Regions from separate parts of the Burkholderia sp. BC1 genome, predicted to be linked through region 2. Evidence: riboswitches for the same ligand, from Rfam matches in the RefSeq annotation. Region 2 holds a riboswitch; the other holds the start of a gene.
The links. A riboswitch is a leader RNA that binds a small molecule or an ion and turns the genes downstream of it on or off. The one in region 2 is predicted to bind thiamine pyrophosphate.

Region 1 (3,411 bases), on a different contig from region 2:
CATCGTCACCGGCTCGCCGAGCATCAGCGCGCCGAGCGCCACGGCGACGATCGGATTCACGTACATGCAGCTGCTTGCGATGATCGGGCTCGTGTGCCGGATCAGATAGCCGTACGCGACGTACGCGGCCATCGTGCAGAACACCATCAGATAGACGAACGCGAACACCGGCGCGACCGCGAGGTGTTCGACATGCTCGCCGAGCAGCCATGCGGCGAGCGTCGACATCAGCCCGCCGAGGCCGATCTGCAGCGACGTCGAAAGAAACAGGTCGGACGGCAGTTTGAGCCGCGTCGCGAGATGCGCGCCGCCTGCCCAGAACAGCGCGCCGGCCAGCACGCTGATCGTGCCGAGCGCCGAGTTTTCGGCGGCGGCGCCGCCCGAATTCAGCACGACGATCCCGACCATCCCGAGCGCGACGGCCGCCCACTCGCCTTTCGTCACGCGCCGCCCGGCGACCGCCGCGATCACGGTCGCGAACAGCGGCACCGTCGCGACCATCACCGCGGCCGAACCGCTGCTGACCGTGCGCATCCCGAGCGCGATCGTGCCGGACGACAGCGCGACGAGCATCGTGCCCACGATCGCCGCATTACGGATCTCGACGAGCGTCGGCCATTCGGGCTTGCGGCGCAGCGCGAAGACGAACAGGCCGATCCCGCCGAGCAGGTTGCGCAGCCCCGACAGCAGCAGCGGCGGGAACGACTGCAGCGCGAAATGCAGCCCGCTGTACGTCGAACCCCAGACGAAATAGATGAAGACGAGCGCGAGCGCAACGCGGCCGCCGCGGCTTTGCGGCAGACGAATCCGCAGCGGGAAGCGCGCGAGGAAATCGAGCAGACGGTCGAGCGGCGTCATGGCCTGACCGCCCGCACGTCGCGCCGCGTGCTCCGCCGAAAGACGCCGGCGACGCCGGCAAGCGGCCCTGACAGGGCCGGGAAAGCGAAAGCGGACGTGCGGAACGACATGACAGTGCGAACGGCGACGAATGAAAACCGGCAGGCGGCGGCAGAGGGACAAAAAAACGTGCGCAACCGCAACGGCTGCGCACGCTCGGCATTATGGCACCAAGGATTCGAAAGCATCGCCTGACACTGCTGAAAGGAACAGGACTGACGTTTCGGCGCGACATTTCGGCGGCCGGCGCGCGTGTCGAACGCCGCAAAGCGGCGACGCCCGTCGAAACGATCGCGATCCCGAAGTTTTCCGCACACGCCGCACGGCACGATGCTGCACTGCGCAGCCGCCGGCACACGCGCGCGTCGCGCAGTGCGTGGGAGGCGCGCGCTCGCGATGCTGCGCGCGCACGTCGCGCCGCGGCCGGTTCCGGTTGAATCCGCCGCGAAGCCGGTGTATCGTGTGCCCTTGCTAACGCGGGGGTCCTGCAATGCTCCCGGTCGAAACGGCCGGCATTGTGGGTGAGAAATACCCTTTGAACCTGATCTGGATAATGCCAGCGCAGGGAAGCGTACGGGCTTCGCCGCCATCCCTCTGACGAAACCCGCCGCCTCACCAAACTCGTCTCCTGCTTAGCTCGAGCCCCCATTCGTCACGGGGCCCGGGTGAACGCCAAGGCGCCCACTCGGGCCGACAAGGAGATTGCATGAACGCCAATCCGAAGTTTCTGTCTGCCGACGCCCACGTCGACGCTGCTGCCGTCGCGCCGCTGCCCAATTCGCGGAAAGTCTATGTGACGGGTTCGCAGCCCGACATCCGCGTGCCGATGCGCGAGATCACGCAGGCCGACACGCCGACCGGCTTCGGCGGCGAAAAGAATCCCCCGATCTACGTCTACGACACGTCGGGCCCGTACACCGATCCGGACGCCAAGATCGACATCCGCGCGGGCCTGCCGGCGCTGCGTCAGCGCTGGATCGAGGCACGCGGCGACACCGAAACGCTGCCCGGCCTGTCGAGCCAGTACGGCCGCGAGCGCGCGGCCGATCCGGCCACCGCCGACCTGCGCTTCCCGGGCCTGCACCGCAATCCGCGCCGCGCGCGCGCCGGCAAGAACGTGACGCAGATGCACTATGCGCGTCAGGGGATCATCACGCCGGAGATGGAGTTCATCGCGATCCGCGAAAACCAGCGCCGCGCCGAATACCTCGAGAGCCTGAAGGCGAGCGGCCCGAACGGTGCGAAGCTCGCCGCGATGATGGGCCGCCAGCATCCGGGGCAGGCGTTCGGCGCCGCGGCATTCGGCGGCAACGCGCCGAGCGAGATCACGCCGGAATTCGTGCGCGACGAAGTGGCGCGCGGCCGCGCGATCATCCCGGCCAACATCAATCACCCGGAATCGGAGCCGATGATCATCGGCCGCAACTTCCTCGTGAAGATCAACGCGAACATCGGCAACTCGGCCGTCACGTCGTCGATCGGCGAGGAAGTCGACAAGATGACGTGGGCGATCCGCTGGGGCGGCGATACGGTGATGGATCTGTCGACCGGCAAGCACATCCATGAAACGCGCGAGTGGATCATCCGCAACAGCCCGGTGCCGATCGGCACGGTGCCGATCTACCAGGCGCTCGAGAAGGTCAACGGCAAGGCCGAGGAACTGACCTGGGAAATCTTCCGCGACACGCTGATCGAGCAGGCCGAGCAAGGCGTCGACTACTTCACGATCCACGCCGGCGTGCGCCTGCAGTACGTGCCGCTCACCGCGAACCGGATGACGGGCATCGTGTCGCGCGGCGGCTCGATCATGGCGAAGTGGTGTCTCGCGCATCACAAGGAAAGCTTCCTCTACGAACACTTCGAAGAGATCTGCGAGATCATGAAGGCGTACGACGTGAGCTTCTCGCTCGGCGACGGTCTGCGCCCCGGCTCGATCTACGACGCGAACGACGAAGCGCAGCTCGGCGAGCTGAAGACGCTCGGCGAGCTCACGCAGATCGCGTGGAAGCACGACGTGCAGGTGATGATCGAAGGTCCGGGCCACGTGCCGATGCAGCTGATCAAGGAAAACATGGATCTGCAGCTCGACTGGTGCAAGGAAGCGCCCTTCTACACGCTCGGGCCGCTGACGACCGACATCGCGCCGGGATACGACCACATCACGTCGGGCATCGGCGCCGCGATGATCGGCTGGTTCGGCACCGCGATGCTCTGCTACGTGACGCCGAAGGAACACCTCGGTCTGCCGAACAAGGACGACGTGAAGGAAGGCATCATCACGTACAAGCTCGCCGCGCATGCCGCCGATCTCGCGAAGGGTCATCCGGGCGCGCAGGTGCGCGACAACGCGTTGTCGAAGGCGCGCTTCGAGTTCCGCTGGGAAGACCAGTTCAACCTCGGCCTCGATCCGGACAAGGCGCGCGAATTCCACGACGAAACGCTGCCGAAGGATTCGGCGAAGGTCGCGCACTTCTGCTCGATGTGCGGCCCGCACTTCTGCTCGATGAAGATCAC
Region 2 (3,411 bases):
CAGGCTCTCCTTCAGATGCGAGGTGCGCATCACGCGCTTGAATTCGCGCAGACGGTTGACGGTCGCGCGCCACTCGACCAGCGTGCGATAGCTGTTGAGGAACCACGAGAACGAGTCGCTGACCGTGCCGAATGCGGACGAGATCTGCATCAGCACGCCGAGCGTGAAGGCGCCCGCGAAGTAGCGCGGCGCCGCGACGACGAACGGGAAGATGATCGCGATCTGTCCGTAGAACGCGTTCACGAACGTCAGGCGCTTCGTGTATTTCATGACGCGCCACCAGTTGTCGCGGATGCGCAGGAAGAGGCCCTGCGCATTGCGGTTTTCGGTGTCTTCGCCGTCGTAGAACGCGATCTGCTCGGCATTTTCGCGCACGCGGATCAGGCCGAAGCGGAAGTCCGCCTCGACGCGCTGCTGCTGGTAGTTGATCGACACGAGCGGGCGGCCGACCTTCTGGATCACGAGCGAGCCGATCACCGCATAGAGCGCGGCCGCCCACACCATGTAGCCGGGGATCGAGACGGGCGTGGCGCCGAGCGACAGCGTCAGCGCGCCGCCGAGCGTCCAGAGGATCGTGATGAACGACGCGAGCGTGACGACCGTCGAGAGCAGATCGAGCGACAGCGACAGCGTCGTCGTCGCGAACGCCTGCAGGTCGTCGGCCACGCGCTGGTCGGGGTTGTCGGCGAGGCGGTCGCGTTCGATCCGGTAGAACGCGCGGTCGCCGAGCCATTCGCCGAGAAAGCGGTCGGTCAGCCACTGGCGCCAGCGGAAGCCGAGCATCTGCCGCAAGTACAGCCCGTACACCGCGAGGATGATGAAGCCGAACGCGAGCATCGAGAACTGCATCATCAGATGCGGGAAATCGTGCACGTTCTTGGTCTGCAGCGCGTTATAGAACTGCGCGTTCCACTTGTTCAGCTGGACGTTGATCCAGACGACGCAGAGATTGATCGCGATGATCGTGACGAGCAGCGCCCACGCGACTTTCCATTCGGACGACACCCAGTAGGGCTTGATGAGGCTCCATGCGGATACCGGGCGCTCGTCCTGCGGCGCGTCGGAGGCGGAGCGGACGGGATCGATCGATTGGGTCATGTGCTTCCTGATGAGTGGCCGGCGCACGGGCCGGGCGAAGCCGGGCGCGCGCCGCGAGACGGCATGCCGGGACGAGTGCTCGCCGACGGCGGGCGTCCGGATGGTGACCCGCGCGTCTTAAACGGCACTTAAAGGCCGGCGGTGGCGCAACAACCGGCCGCTCGCGCGGCCGGCCTGCCGGGCATTGTGCCAGAGCGGCGCCGCGCGACGTCGATTTGCCGAAAGGGGACAGTTTGCGACGTTTTCCGCTTTTATGGTCTAATGGCCGACGACGAAACAGGGGTGCTTCGTGCGCGGCCGGCGATGTTCCGGGCGGCGCGGCGAGGCTGAGAAAGACCCTTCGCACCCGATCCGGGTAATACCGGCGAGGGAAGTTTCTGATCCCGCCGGGCCGCGCTGGCCGCCATCCCATTGTCAGCGCCCGAGTCCCGCCCGGCCGGCCTTTGCTGCCGGTTTCGTCCTTTTGGGTACGCGCGCCGCGCGTTACGGAAGGAACCGATGACCGATCAATCTTCAGTTGTTTCAGTCTGTCGCGCGGGTTCGCGCGCCGCTTCGCCGCATGCGTCGGCGTGCGCCGGGCGCGCGCGGGCGGCGGGCGCGGAGGGCGCGCGATGAACGTTCACGATTCGCGGCCCGACTTCGCGATCCTCGGCGGCGGCCTCGTCGGCCGGCTGATCGCGTGGCGGCTCGCGGGCGACGGGCATCGCGTCGCGCTGTACGAGCGCGGCGGCCCGGACGGCGAGCGCTCGGCGGCGTGGATCGCGGCCGCGATGCTCGCGCCGCTCGCCGAAGCGGCCAGCGCCGAACTGCTGATCACCGAGCTCGGCGTCGCGTCGCTGGCGCGCTGGCCGCAGTGGCTCGCCGAACTGCCCGAACCGGTGTTCTTCCAGCAGCACGGCACGCTCGTCGTCTGGCATCACGCGGACCGCGCGGAAGCGCCGCTGTTCGAGCGCCGCGTGCGCGCGAATGCGCCGGCCGACCTGTTCGACGGCGGCTTCGTCACGCTCGCGGGTGCGCAGGTCGACGCGGCCGAGCCCGCGCTCGCGGGCCGTTTCGCACGCGGCCTGCTGCTGCCGCGCGAAGGCCAGCTCGACAACCGGCAGGCGCTGCACGCGCTCGCCGCAGGGCTCGCAGAACGCGGCGTGGACACGCACTGGCACGCGGCGGTCGACGACGGCCACCTGCCGGATGCGCATTTCACGATCGACTGCCGCGGGCTCGGCGCGAAACCGGCGCTGCCGGCGTTGCGCGGCATCCGCGGCGAAGTCGCGCGCGTGCATGCGCCGGGCATCGGGCTCACGCGTCCGGTGCGGCTGCTGCATCCGCGCTACCCGCTGTACATCGCGCCGAAGCAGGACGATCTCTATGTGATCGGCGCGACCGAAGTGGAGGGCGAGGACATGTCGCCCGTCAGCGTGCGTTCCGCGCTCGAGCTGCTGAGCGCCGCGTTCTCCGTGCATCCCGCATTCGGCGAGGCGCGCATCCTCGAGCTGAACGCGCAGTGCCGGCCGACGCTGCCCGATCATCGCCCGGCCGTGATCTGGGACGGCGCATCGACGCTGGCCGTCAACGGCCTGTACCGGCACGGCTTCATGATCGCGCCGGAAGTCGCGCATGCGGCCGTCGCGCTCGCGCAGGCCGCGCTCGACGGCACGCTGCGCGATCCCGACGCGTTCGCCGCATGGCGCGACGCGGCGCGCTGGCCGACGCTCCTTCATCACCGCGACGACGCGCGCCAGCCGGCCTGACGCACGCCGCCGCCCGATTCCGACGAAGCCTCATGGACATCCAGATCAACCAACAGACCCTGACGCTGCCCGACGGCGCGACGGTCGCCGACGCGCTGGCCGCGTACGGCGCGCGCCCGCCGTACGCGGTCGCGGTGAACGGCAACTTCGTCGCGCGCACGCAGCATGCGGCGCGCACGCTCGCGGCGGGCGACCGGCTCGACGTCGTGCACCCCGTCGCGGGCGGCTGAACGCCGCCGGTTCGTCCCGCTCTTCCAGGAAAACGACATGACGTCCCTCACCCCCGCCGACGCGCTGACGCTGTACGGCGAAACCTTCGCAAGCCGCGTGCTGCTCGGCACGTCGCGCTATCCGTCGCTGCAGTCGCTGTCCGATTCGATCGCCGCGTCGCGGCCGGGCATGGTCACGGTCGCGCTGCGCCGCCAGATGACGGGCGGCACGGCCGAAGCCGGCTTCTTCGATCTGCTGAAGCGCCATGCGGTGCCGCTGCTGCCGAACACGGCCGGCTGCCAGACCGTCGCCGAGGCCGTGACGACCGCGCACATGGCGCGCGAAGTATTCGAAA

Region 1: it holds a riboswitch for thiamine pyrophosphate, as region 2 does, so the genes downstream of both, thiC (phosphomethylpyrimidine synthase ThiC) here and ACSHSS_RS18435 (FAD-dependent oxidoreductase) in region 2, are expected to answer to the same signal.

Annotation. Positions count from the first base shown of each region.
Region 1 is NZ_JBQYLP010000014.1:59,453-62,863, reverse strand. It holds partial or broken gene ACSHSS_RS09590 (EamA family transporter) at 1-858, opposite strand, end outside; TPP riboswitch at 1,366-1,483, shown strand; gene thiC (phosphomethylpyrimidine synthase ThiC) at 1,604-3,411, shown strand, end outside.
Region 2 is NZ_JBQYLP010000036.1:29,778-33,188, forward strand. It holds gene ACSHSS_RS18430 (ABC transporter ATP-binding protein/permease) at 1-1,098, opposite strand, end outside; TPP riboswitch at 1,367-1,488, shown strand; gene ACSHSS_RS18435 (FAD-dependent oxidoreductase) at 1,710-2,846, shown strand; gene thiS (sulfur carrier protein ThiS) at 2,879-3,076, shown strand; gene ACSHSS_RS18445 (thiazole synthase) at 3,114-3,411, shown strand, end outside.